2 regions of the Pseudoalteromonas sp. SR44-5 genome follow, and region 1 is predicted to be linked to the other one. Evidence: predicted binding sites of a transcription regulator. Region 1 holds the regulator's gene; the other holds the start of a gene.
The links. The regulator sigma-54, encoded in region 1, starts transcription at its own class of promoters, with help from an activator protein. The targets are predictions, from matches to a motif close to GTTGGCACGNNNNTNGNNT.
Positions count from the first base shown of each region.

Region 2: a site for sigma-54 is predicted at 3,807-3,825, ahead of H5154_RS04765 (hemerythrin domain-containing protein). Genes of this name have one in related genera too.

Region 1 is NZ_JACJDT010000061.1:8,219-17,084, reverse strand. It holds gene ptsN (PTS IIA-like nitrogen regulatory protein PtsN) at 1-204, opposite strand, end outside; gene hpf (ribosome hibernation promoting factor) at 209-496, opposite strand; gene H5154_RS21045 (RNA polymerase factor sigma-54) at 525-2,021, opposite strand; gene lptB (LPS export ABC transporter ATP-binding protein) at 2,088-2,813, opposite strand; gene lptA (lipopolysaccharide transport periplasmic protein LptA) at 2,810-3,343, opposite strand; gene lptC (LPS export ABC transporter periplasmic protein LptC) at 3,333-3,887, opposite strand; gene kdsC (3-deoxy-manno-octulosonate-8-phosphatase KdsC) at 3,884-4,435, opposite strand; gene H5154_RS21020 (KpsF/GutQ family sugar-phosphate isomerase) at 4,435-5,406, opposite strand; gene H5154_RS21015 (calcium/sodium antiporter) at 5,432-6,403, opposite strand; gene mlaF (phospholipid ABC transporter ATP-binding protein MlaF) at 6,659-7,474, shown strand; gene mlaE (lipid asymmetry maintenance ABC transporter permease subunit MlaE) at 7,474-8,253, shown strand; gene mlaD (outer membrane lipid asymmetry maintenance protein MlaD) at 8,268-8,816, shown strand; gene H5154_RS20995 (phospholipid-binding protein MlaC) at 8,823-8,866, shown strand, end outside.
Region 2 is NZ_JACJDT010000006.1:7,474-12,498, reverse strand. It holds gene H5154_RS04775 (alpha/beta fold hydrolase) at 1-461, opposite strand, end outside; gene H5154_RS04770 (TonB-dependent receptor domain-containing protein) at 712-3,036, opposite strand; gene H5154_RS04765 (hemerythrin domain-containing protein) at 3,344-3,769, opposite strand; gene H5154_RS04760 (S9 family peptidase) at 4,002-5,025, opposite strand, start outside.

The DNA.
Region 1 (8,866 bases):
GCCATGAGGAATAGCAATACCACGACCAATACCCGTACTACCTAGTTTTTCTCTCGACAGTAGTGCGTTGAGGATTTCTTGTTGTGATAGCTGAGGAAGTTGTTCATGAGCCAATTGGCTGATAAATTCAATGATCCGTTTTTTGCTATTAAAAAGGACCGCAGCTTTACTGCAGTCCTGGCAAATAAGTGAGCTTAATTTCATAGTGTTAGTGTCGAGCGTGCTTCTCTTTGTGTTTAATTACCTGACGGTCAAGTTTGTCGATTAGTCCGTCAATGGCTGCATACATGTCTTGGTGCTCAGTTGAGGCAAATAATTCAGCGCCACTGACATGTAATGTGGCTTCTGCTTTTTGGCTTAGCTTTTCTACATCAAGAATGACATGGACATTATTGATATGATCAAAATGCCTTTCAAGCTTGGCAAACTTATTGTTTACATAGTCTCTTAATGAATCAGTAATTTCTACATGACGACCAGTTAAATTTAGTTGCATAAGCATTTTCCTCTTGTGATTTTACGCCTTAAATCAAACTTTTACGTTGATTTGACGGTGGAATAGCCAGTGACTCGCGGTATTTTGCAATAGTCCGTCTAGCTACTTTGATACCTTGCTCTGCCAATATATCTGCAATTTTACTATCACTCAATGGTTTCGCTGAGTTTTCTGCACTGATCAATTTTCTGATCAATGCTCGAATGGCTGTCGATGAGCATTCGCCGCCGTTCTCAGTACTTACATGGCTCGAGAAAAAATATTTTAACTCAAATATACCACGAGGGGTATGCATGTATTTTTGGGTGGTTACACGAGAAATTGTTGATTCGTGCATCTCAACCATTTCGGCAACGTCGTTTAGTACCATAGGGCGCATGGCCTCAGGGCCATGCTCAAAGAATCCTTGCTGCTGTTTAACAATGCAGTTGGTTACTTTGAGTAACGTCTCGTTACGACTTTCTAGGCTTTTAATAAACCATTTAGCTTCTTGCAAATGCGAGCGTATAAATTGGCTGTCAGTGCTTGATTTTACAGAGCGTGACATCGCCGCATATTGGCTGTTCACTCTAATTTTTGGCATGCTGTCTGGATTGAGTTCAACCACCCAGCGACCTTTAATTTTTTTCACCGAAACGTCAGGAATAACATACTCTGATTCTTCGCGTACTATGGTATCCGCAGGCTTTGGGTTAAGGCTGTGGATCAGTGTCATTACTTCTTTTAGTTCATCTTCTTTAAGCTTAGTCTTTTTCATCAAAGTGCGATAGTCACGACTAGCTAATAAATCGATATGATCAGTTAAAATCATTTTTGTCTCGCTAATCCAAGGAGTTGCAGGATCAAATTGATTTAATTGAATACATAAACATTCTTGTAGGCTGCGCGCAGCAATACCAACAGGGTCAAACAACTGAATGCGTTTTAACACTGCTTGCACTTCGTCGAGTTCGATTTCTTCTTCGTTATTACCTTGATTTAAGCTTTCTGCGATGTCTTCGCAGCTCAAGGTTAAAATACCTGAATCGTCAACGGCTTCAACAATCGCAATGGCAATGGCTTCATCGGTTGGACTAAAAGGTGTGAGTTGTAATTGCCACATTAGATATTCGTGCAAGGTTTCAGTTGAGGCACCTTGATAAATTGACTCATCTTCAGGCATTGGCCCAGATGACGTATTTGGCGCAGCACTCATGTATTCGTCCCAGGTGACGTCCATAGCCATTTCGTCACTTAAGGTCTCTTTACTTAATGCTTCGCTACTTTCTTGTTCATATTCGCTTGGCTTGTCGTCTGCTGATGCGCTAACGGTTAAGTCATCGTTATCTTGTTTTTGTTCGTTTTTACCAGCCGTGTCGTCTGAATATTCATGTTCTTCTAGCTCTAACAATGGATTGCTGTCGAGCGCTTCTTGAATTTCTTGCTGGAGATCCAATGTACTGAGTTGCAATAAGCGAATTGCTTGTTGCAGCTGTGGTGTCATTGTAAGTTGCTGGCCCATGCGCAGCTGGAGTGATTGCCTCATGTATCTCTAACAATCCTTTTATTGTTATCATCGTTAAGTCTAGCAGATACTTAGCCGAGCGTGGCTTTATAGCCTAAATTGCTCGCCCAGGTAAACATCGCGGACTGTTTGGTCGGCGAGTACATGCTCAGGGGTACCTGATGCAATTAACTCCCCATGAGAAACTATGTAGGCTTTTTCACAAACATCAAGGGTTTCTCGTACATTGTGGTCGGTAATAAGCACGCCAATACCACGGTTTTTAAGGTGTTCAATAATCTTCTTTATATCTAACACTGAAATAGGATCAACGCCAGCAAAAGGCTCATCAAGTAAGATAAATTTTGGGTTTGCGGCTAAAGCGCGTGCAATTTCAACTCGACGACGTTCACCGCCAGATAATGCCATACCTTGGCTGTCGCGGATATGTTGAATGCTAAACTCATCAAGTAAGCTGTCGAGCGCTTCTTCTCTGGCTTGTTTATTCAGCTCTTTACGAGTTTCTAAAATAGCCATCAGGTTTTGATAAACAGTTAATTTACGGAAGATGGATGATTCTTGTGGCAGGTAGCCAATCCCTAACCGTGCGCGACTGTGCATTGGCAGTAAGGTGATGTCATTATCATCAATACTGATTTTACCTTTGTCGCTTGGAACTAAACCCACAATCATATAAAAGGTGGTGGTTTTACCAGCGCCATTAGGACCCAATAAGCCAACAATGCTGCCTGCGCTAACTTCTAAACCCACGCTTTTTACAACTTGGCGACCTTTATAGCTTTTTGCTAGAAATTCAGCTTTTAATGTACTCATGGCTGCCCTTTAGATTTGTCTTTTTTACTGTCTACTGGTACCAAAATGGTGTGCACACGATCGCTTGAGCTTGCGCCTTTTTCAGCACTGATCAGTTGCTGGTCCATATCATAGGTAATGCTTTTGGCATTGATTTTTTGACCTGCCTGAGTGACTTGTGCATTGCCAACCAAGGTTAAATAGCGCTTAGCGACATCGTAACGGACTTCATCAGCACTGGCACTCATTACTGTGCCATCAGTTTGTTTTTCTTCAAAGTAAGCCGGACTGCCAGTTGCGACAAGTAGTTGTTTGTTATCGCCTAAATCTTCGCGCTTATGGACTTCAAGTCGATCCGCTTTGATACGGCGGTTACCATGAATGATTTCAACATTTTTTTCAAAAATACCGATATTGTCTTTCAGTTGGGCAAGCTGCGTGTCAGCACTGATAGAGACTTGATCTGCAGGTGGTGTCGTATTTTCAGCAAAGCTTGCAAAAGCAATGAATAAGCTTGGTATAACAAGCAAGTGAGCAAATTTATTGGTCATAATATATGGTTCGCGTATGGTTAATTAGTTCTACCACTTCGGCTTTTAAGTCGGCATGGAGACCGCGCCCAGTGATTTTTAAATTTGGTCCGATTAATTCAACTGGTTGTTCTGAACTCATGGTTTGTAGTTCAATATCAACCTGAATATTATCTGCGTTTATATGTTCAATCATGGCATTATTGGTCAGGTTTTTAGCAACCACATTACCTTCTAAAATTAATTGATGATTTTCATATAAGGTGGCTTCATCGGCATTAATTTGCCACGTCTGCTGTTGATTATAGAGTGTAAAAATAGGTTGTTCAAAGTAAGTGAACCCTAACTGTTGGTAGAGTTCCATTTTTGCAGCTGTTACTTTGTGGCTAATTTTACCTTGTTCATCAAATGCGGTTTGTTTTAATGCCACCGCAGTATAATCAGGTTTTGCTATTATATCTTCTTGGTGTTGTTTTATGGCGGTACTTTGATAAAAATACGGATACCACAGCCATACCATGCAGCCGACAAATAATACGCATAATATTAAACGCGCACTATTCATGAGCTCGTGCCTTCGCTGGTTAATGATTTACCATTTTCGAGCATTAATAAATCAGTGAGTTCACGCACCGCCCCAAAGCCACCAGGTAGCATGGTTGTATAATGTGAAATGCGTTTGATTAGTGGATGCGCATCATTTACTGCCACCGCAAAACCAACCAATTCCATTACCGGCAAGTCAGGTCCGTCATCGCCTATGTAAGCGATTTGTTCATCGCTTAACTGCAATTTATCCTTGAGCTGTTGATAAGCTTGCAACTTGTTTTCTTGGCCTTGGTAAATATGCGGTACTGTCAGGCTAGTCATCCGTTGCTGAACTATCTGTGAATGACGACCGGTGATCACGGCAACTTCAAAACCGCTATTGATCAGTGCTTTGATACCAAAGCCATCTTTAGTATTAAACGCTTTGAGTTCTTCACCTTGGTTACCAAGATAAATACGACCATCTGAAAACACCCCATCGATATCACAGATCAGGAGTTTGATTTTTTGTGCTCGCTCGCGAGCATCATCTGAAAGTGGCTGATATAAGTCAGCAAACTGCATTATAAAACTCCTGCTTTGAGCAAATCTTGCATATTAAGAGCACCAATAGGGTGGTGTTTATCATCAACTACAATTAAGCCATTGATACGCTTATTCTCCATGATATTGAGTGCCTCGGCGGCAAGCATATCAGCAGTTGCAGTAGTGCAAGAGCGGGTCATGACAGTGCTTATCAAAGTACTGTGAATATCTATTCGTTGCTCTAAAATTCGCCGTAAATCACCATCAGTAAAAAGCCCTGCAAGTTGCCCTGTGTCATCAACAATAGCTGTCATACCTAAGCCTTTTGCCGACATTTCGATTAATGCATCTTTGATACATTGCTTATCATTGATCATAGGCGTTGCTGGGCCACTGTGCATAATATCTTTTAAACACAATAGTAAACGTTTACCTAAGCTACCACCAGGATGCGATAGCGCAAAGTCATCGGCGGTAAAGCCACGGGTTTCTAGCAGAGCAACGGCTATTGCATCACCCATCGCAAGTGTTGCAGTCGTGCTTGCAGTCGGAGCGAGTCCTAATGGGCAGGCCTCTTGACTTACTTTGATGCATACATGAGCATCAGCCCAATTTGCCATTGATGATTCAGGGTTACCTGTCATGGCGATCATTTTTGCGCCAATACGTTTAATAACCGGAATAATATTCAGTACTTCGCTGGTTTCGCCTGAGTTTGAAATAAGCATAACCACGTCATCACGAGTGATCATCCCTAAATCACCATGACTTGCTTCACCCGGATGGACAAAAAACGCAGGCGTGCCAGTGCTTGCCAGTGTTGCAGCAATTTTATTACCAATATGCCCTGATTTCCCCATACCGACTACTATGATCCTACCGTGACATTGATACATCAATTGGCAAGCTTGATTAAAGTTTTCGTCTAGATATTGGGTTATATCAAGCAGTGCTTGGCGCTCTATTTCTAGCACCCGCTTACCTTGTTCAATAAAATTTAACTGCGTCATTGTGTTATCCATTTTGTGGCTAGCATTAAGCAACTTGGCTGAAAATATAACCTTGATAGATTAAAAACGCGACCAATAACAGGCCACCTTCAACTCTATTAATGCGTCTTGTGCCCCTAAAACTCAAGGACATAGCAATAAGGGCTATGGTGGCACCAATCATTATTAAGGCATCACGGTTTGCAGCTGAAGGATCAATAATTGAAGGGTTGATAATCCCAGCCAGTGGCAACACAGCTAAAATGTTAAATATATTTGAGCCAACAATATTACCCAGTGCTAAATCATCTTCGTTTTTTAATACCCCAGCAATACAGGCTGCCAGCTCAGGCAAACTGGTGCCAATAGCAATAATGGTTAACCCTATTACTAAATCACTTAGGCCAAAGTATTTGGCTATATCAACTGCTGAGCCAACTAAAAAATGTGAGCTGACAGGCAGTAATATCATACCAATAATTAACCAAAATAAAGCCGATTTGGTGGGCACGTTATCTGGTACGTCTTCACAGGCTTCACTTACAAATGGGTCATCAGCTTGGTTTTTAGCGCGAATAGAAATAATAACTAAGCCCGCAATAAAGACCACAAAGCCAATGATTAATGCAACGCCCTCAGCAAATGAAAAGTAGTTATCAGAAAATACATACCAGGCAGCGATTGACACTAGTAGTACAAGCGGCATTTCGCGTTTTAATGTCATTGATGATACTGAGAGTGGGCGCAATAGCGCGGTAATACCTAAAACAAGTAAAATATTAGTGATATTTGAGCCAACGGCGTTACCCACGGCAGTGTCAGTTTTACCGGCAAGCGCAGCTGATGCTGAGACCATCATTTCAGGGGCTGACGAGCCCATCGCAACAACGGTTAAGCCAACAATAAGAGTAGGAACACCGAAATTTTTTGCCAGTGCCGCAGCACCATAAACAAAGCGATCCGCACTCCAAACTAGAGCTGCAAATCCGAGAATTAAAATGACAAAAGAAGTCACCATTACGTTACGCCAATTATTCAAAATGAGATGACTGCAAATAGTAACAAAAGCCAACCTGAAAGTATAAATAAAAGAATCTGCGTAGCTTGTTAGATTATGGCCTGATTTGGACTGAGAATAATTATTTAAGCGACGGTTAAGCCTACTGCTGTAAGGTTTGCAGCGCTATTACATAGAATATTACAAAATTTTACGATTTGTTTTTTCCATCTTGCTGTAAAAACGCTTAAAATAGGTGAACTAGTGAAAATAGTAATGGAGAGCGACTTGTCGCAACCAATAGTAGAAATCAAGGATGTAAGCTTTTCTAGGGGCAATCGCTGCATATATAAAAATATGAGCTTTAGTGTCCCGAAAGGAAAAATTACGGCAATTATGGGACCAAGCGGAATTGGTAAAACCACCATGTTGCGTTTAATTGGTGGTCAATTAAAACCAGATAGCGGCACTATTTTATTCGAAGGTAATAACATTCCTGCCATGTCGCGCAAAGAGCTTTATGCGGCGCGAACCAAAATGAGTATGTTGTTCCAAAGCGGCGCATTATTTACCGATATGTCAGTATTTGACAATATCGCTTTTCCGCTGCGTGAACACACTCGTCTAAGTGAAGATTTAATTCGCCTTGTGGTGCTAATGAAATTACAAGCTGTTGGCTTGCGTGGCGCACAAGATCTAATGCCTTCTGAGCTGTCAGGTGGTATGGCACGTCGTGCTGCATTAGCGCGCTCAATCGCACTTGATCCTGAATTAATTATGTATGATGAGCCATTTGCAGGCCAAGACCCAATTTCCATGGGGGTATTAGTTAAGTTGATTAAATCGCTTAATCAAGTGCTTGGATTATCATCATTAATCGTAACTCACGATGTAACAGAAGTGATGAGCATTGCCGATCACGTTATCATTATTGCCGATCAAGGCGTTATTGGTAGCGGTACACCGGATGAAATGCGTAATCATGAATCGGCCCTAGTTCAGCAGTTCTTAAAAGGATTATCTGATGGCCCAGTGCCGTTTCATTTTCCTGCTCAACCTTATCAACAAGAATTACTGGGAGGGCGCCGCTGATGTTTGATTTTTTGCAAATGCTAGGTCATAAAACGTTAGGACGATTTGCTGCACTTGGTCGCTCCACTCAGATGTTGATAGGTGCGTTATGGAGTTTGCCTAATTTTAGAAAAGGCACGCCGCTTTTAATACGACAATTATATATGGTCGGCTCGCAGTCACTATTGATTATCATGGTGTCGGGATTATTCATTGGTATGGTATTGGCGTTGCAAGGCTACACCGTACTAGTTGGTTATGGTGCAGAGGACAGCTTAGGTCCATTAGTAGCATTGAGTTTACTCAGAGAGTTAGGCCCTGTTGTTACAGCATTATTGTTTGCCGGGCGAGCTGGTAGTGCATTAACCGCTGAAATAGGTTTAATGAAAGCGACTGAGCAGTTATCAAGTCTTGAAATGATGGCCATTGACCCTCTTAAACGTATTATCGCGCCACGCTTTTGGGCGGGCTTTATCAGTATGCCATTACTGGCGTTAATATTTTCAGCAGTTGCAATTATTGGTGCTCATTTAGTGGGTGTTGATTGGTTGGGTGTAGATACGGGGAGTTTTTGGTCAATCATGCAGTCACAAGTATCGTTTCAGCAAGATATTTTAAATGGCATGATCAAGAGTTTTGTATTTGCCATCGTGGTTACATGGATTGCGCTTTATAAAGGCTACGATTGTATACCGACCTCTGAAGGGATCAGTAAAGCAACAACAGAGACAGTTGTACACTCATCTTTGGCTGTTTTAGGGTTTGATTTTATTTTGACAGCGGTAATGTTTACTAGCTAATAAAGGTATAGATAATGAATTCACGGAAATTAGAAATTTTAGTTGGTTTTTTTGTTGCGCTAGGCATAGCAGCTTTTGCTATGTTGGCGTTAAAAGTTGCCAATGCAGGGATCAGCGGCAACGGCGAAACTTACTTATTGAAAGCCAAGTTTGAAAACATTGGTTCATTAAAAACACGTGCGCCGATTAAAGTAGGTGGTGTAGTGGTTGGTCGAGTTGAGGGTATTTCAATTCACCCACAAGAATTTGTGCCAGTTGTTGATATGACGATTGATGCGCAATATAAATGTCGTTTTTCAGATACCAGCTCAGTTTCAATTTTGACATCAGGCATCCTAGGTGAGCAATATTTAGGGATTAACCCTGTCATTGCCCCAAAATCAGCTGAACAAGCGTGTTTAGGTGTTGCGGTAACAAGTAATGATAAAAACTTAGGGTTAGACGAGTTATTTGGTGTTGAAAGCAAAGCCTTAAATGATGGCGACTATATCACTGACACGAAATCAGCATTGGTGCTTGAAGAGTTAATCGGGCAATTTTTATTCAATCAAGGCGGCGAGTAAGTAATTATGTTTAAGAAATTTTTAATTTTAGTTGCGCTGACTTTCAGTGC
Region 2 (5,025 bases), on a different contig from region 1:
GGATACATAAGCGCAAAGCGACTTGCCAGCATACCGCCCATAGAATGACCCAATACAATTGATTTATTTATATTAAGTTGGCTCATTAAAGCATGGGTGTGACTAGCTAAGGCTGCAAAAGAGAATTGATAATCTCGTGGTTTAGATGATTTTCCAAAACCAATTTGGTCAGGTATCAGCACGCCATAACCGAGTTTTTGTAGCAATAGTGCAGTTTCAGTCCAGTAATGAGCGTTAAAGTTTTTACCGTGCATTAAAGTCACAACGGGTTTACCAGCCTTTGCTGGTAAGTAAATATACGCCATTTTTAACGACAGCCCTTGTGAGTCAAGGTTAAAATAGTTAACGTCAAAATCGTAATTATAGTTGCTTAATAATGCGTCATAACTCAGTGGTTGCGGCGTTTGTGCATTTGCAACACCGAAGACAAAGCATAAACTTAATAGCCATATTCTATACATAAGATCCCTCAATGATTTAAATTAAATCTTTCAGAACATATCTTTACATACTAAGCGAATAAACTCTAAAATTTAATTCTATAAGTTAAGGCTTCCTTTGCTTATGCATCGGGAACCCTTATTGAGTATACGCTTTAATCTGCTTCGGCCACGGATCTGTGTTGGGTGATGAAGTATAAAAGGCACGGTTAAATCGTAATAATAAAAAGCCCAGCATTATTGCTGGGCTTTATTTTTATAGCTTTTTATTCTAGAAACTGTAACTCATTGATACCCACAAGCTGCGTGCTTTTTGGGTGGTATTGTAATCAGATGTACATTCGTACTCTTCCTCTGAGGTTGCTAATAAGCAAGTACGGCTTGATAAGTCGTCATCTAACAGATTATTAATACGGGCATTTAATGCTAGGCTATCATTAATTTTATAACTTGCTGCTAAATGATATAAATCATAGGCTTTGTAGTAGAGCTTTTGTGTTTCAGGGCCCTGTGGACCAGACACATTTGCCGTACCACGGTAACGATCGCTGCGGATTTCAGAAATAAGTGAAATACTCAAATCATCCAATGGTTGCCATGCAAGCGTTAAGTTATACATATTTTTAGGTGTATTAACTAAAGGTAGTCCTTCATCACGGCCACTTTTCACTTCACTATCGGTGTAAGTAAAGTTACCACGTAGTGACAACTGTTCAATAATCTGCCAATTAGCAGCAATTTCAACACCACGAGTAGCTGATTTATCTACGTTAGCAGCTTGCGTAAAGGTGGTGCTACCGATGCCTGCCCAACCTGCGCCAATTTCAACACAAGGTTCATCAGCTATGGCCACTTCACAGTTTGGTAAGTTATCTTGGTTAATGATTTTGTCTTTAAAATTATTGTAAAACACCGTTACGTTACCACTAAAACTATCACTGCCATTAAAGTAAGCAGCCATTTCGTAGTTTACACTGGTTTCAGGTTGTAAGTCTGGCGTGCCAACAAAAGGTTTAGTACCTTGGCCACCAAAACCTGTAATACCAGAGAATAGTTGGTTTGGCTCTGGGGTTTTATATCCTGTGCTGATACCACCTTTGAAAGTCCATTCATCAGCAGGAGAGTAGGCTAAATAAGCGCGAGGACTAACTTGTGAGCCAAAGATATTATGATGATCATAACGAGCGCCGAAAGTTGCAGTTAGATTTGTGGTAATTTCCCAGTTATCTTCAGCAAATACAGCTGTTTGACGATGATCTTGAGTCGTACCTTCACGGAAGCCATCCCCGTACATACCAAATACACCATCTTCCATTTCGGCATCAAAATATTGTGCGCCTACTACAAAATAGTGGTTATCTATATTTGATTCAAACTTAGTATCAATAATTAAGTTATCAAGTTTTAGTGTACGCATTGGGCGTGGTAAAAAAGTCTCATCAAGTTGAGCGTAAATTGCATCCGTTAGTTCTGGCTTGTCGATGCCTTGATCCTGTACTGCTTGGTCCCAAATGGCCTGCACACCTAAACGCTCTTGTACATTAAGAGGTAATGAGCGACCAAAGTTTTCACTGCTGCTTTGGGTAATGCTGCTGGTAAGCGTACCAACATCGTATCGACCAACATGTGCAAATACAAATTGCTCACGTTCAACACGTTGATATGGAGTATAACCAACGCGTGGCTGTACAATGCCTTTGCTAACACGCCATAAACTGACTGGGCTATCTAACGTACCCGTTTGACCTTCGGTGTTATCGTAACGCTGTTTGGCTATGTCGTACTCAAAGGTAATTTCATTCTGATTATTGATCAGGTAGTTTATTGTTGCGCCGGCATTCCAGTTACGTGCTGCAACGATTTTTTTATCGCCAAAGCTACCATCATCAACCCACATGCTGCCATCTGGAAGTGGTAAACTTTCGCTGTAAGTTGGCTCACTTTCTTGACGGTCATAAAAACTACCACGGATCCCGTAAGTTAATCCCTCAACGCCGCTTGGGCCGGTCAAATATATATCGACTTTATTATCGTTACCGTATTGATCGTCTTGTTGGATATTACTGCTTACCGTGACGCTACCATGGGTGCTATCAAGATTTTTACGAGTGATAATATTGATTACACCACCGATTGCATCAGCGCCATATAAAGTGGACATTGGGCCACGAACGACTTCAATTCGCTCGATAGCCTCAAGTGGCGGCATATACATAAATTGGCTGTTACCAAAGTTGTTTGGGCCTATATTACCTACATCACTTTGACGGCGGCCATCAATAAGCACTAGAGTATAGCTTGCGGGTAAACCACGCATGGTAATACTAATATTACCGTTTTTATCTTGTCCGGCACCAACATCGATACCTTCGATATCACGAAGCGCATCAGCAAGGCTAGTAAATGGCTTATTTTGTAGATCTTCGCGAGAGACAACCGAGACACTTGCAGGTGCATCTATTAATTTTTGCTCATAACCAGAAGCGGTGACAACCATCACTTCCATATTTTCAGCTGTGTCATCATCAGCAATAAGTGTTGTTGATGTTAATAATGCACTGATCAGTGAGGCCAGATAAAGCGGGCGGGATTTCATTGTACTTCCTTCATGACAAGAATAAAGATTATTAATCTAATAAGCAACCAAGGTAGGTATGATAACAATTATCAGTTGTATGTTCAATTGCGAAATATTTACATTCAATGAATGATTTTCATATTAAATAAAGGTGGGGATGGAGCATGAGCATTAAAAAACCCAGCGTTTGATGCCGGGCTTAGTTAATTTAAGAGTGTTTGCTTAGCCAAGTATTGACCGTGTTAGAGGTGCCTAATAAATGCAAATGGTATAGAGTTGTTGCTATTTAGAGAGCTTTATAAATTAAAGCGGGCACATATAGCAGTTAACTCATCGCATTATTATACTTTTCGGCTAGACTTTCTTTTTGACTTTCGGTTAGCGCTTTACCGGCTAGTTGAAATACTTCATGCTCTTCTTCAGCCAGATGATGATGTACAAGATGATGTAATTTTTTAGCGGTCACAAGCCACACTGGTGAGCTCATATCAGTTTCTTCAAGTTGCTCAATCAATTCATCAAGTTCATGATGCTCTGCAATACTATGACGGGCTTTTTCATGGGTTAAATCATCAAACATCAAAGGATTATAGAAATAACGCTCTTCAAATTTAGCATGTTCTACTAACTCATGTTTTAAATTATCCATAAGAGACTGTCTATTCGGTGACTCCCCCTGGGTTTTTATCAGCGCATCGACAAGCGAACGTTGTTTGTCGTGATCATTACGAAGTGCTTCAAAAATATTCATGGGTTTTCCTTGCTTTACTCATTAATTACAATGAATATTGCAAGACAGAAGCCAACTTTTAAGTTGTTGTAATATATTGATTTAATTTTTTATATTTGAGCTTGTTAAGGTGTTTTCTTGTAAAAATTACCGAGTTAGGTCTTTATATTACATCCATATTCATTGTTATTTAAAAGCAAAAAGGCCAACACGAATGTTGGCCTAAAAGCGTATTTAACACAAAATAATAGGATTATTTATTGGCGTCTTTTACCGCTTTTAACTTGCCTGCATGGTCAATCTCGAATGCTGGCATGTCTTTTTTGCCGTCAATTAAATAGTTATCCATCCAACGCATTAAACGTAAACTGTAATCATATTGCGCGGCTACTTTACGGTTACCATGACCTTCGCCAGGATAGTATACAAGGCGTACATCTTTGCCTTGTACTTTCATATAACGGTACAGTTCCATTGATTGTGCAGGGTGTACGCGAGGATCATCTTTACCATGCATGATCAGTAATGGTGTTTTAGACTGGCCTGCCCAGTAAATAGGGCTGCGCTCTAAATACCACTGCCATTTATCCCATGGGTATGAACGTGCATGCACAAGATTCATTTCGTTAGAAATATCAGTAGTTCCAAATTTAGATAGTTGGTTGGTAACACCTACAAACATCACGCTCGCAGCAAAGTGTTCAGTCAATTTTGTTGCGGCCCATGCTGATGCATAACCACCATAAGAGCCACCCGTAATACCAACACGTTTAGTATCAACTAAGCCCATTTCAACAAGATGCTGTTTAAAGTCAATTAAATCGTCAAACTCTTTACCTGCATAGTCGTTTTGACCAAGCTTTGAATAATCAACGCCTTTACCTGTAGAGCCACGGTAATTTGGGTAAAATACTGCATAACCACGTGCTGCTCCCATTTGACCTGGACGCGAGTAGTTTGTTACCCAACCGTCTTTGTCATGGCTTTCAGGGCCACCGTGCACTGACATGATCAATGGATAGCGCGTGCCTTTTTCATAATCTAATGGGTAGACTAATACGCCATCAATCTCAACACCGTCGCGAGCCTTAAGTGAAATAGTTTCTTGCTTAGCAAAACGTTTGTCATTCAACCAGTTGTTTGAATCCGTTAAACGTTGTGCTTTAGAACCACGAATAATGAATACTTCATTTGGGTGCTTTGCAGTGTTTGCACGTAGCGCTAAGGTTTTATCTGAATCAGAAATACTCAGATTTGATGCAATAAATTGGCCTTCA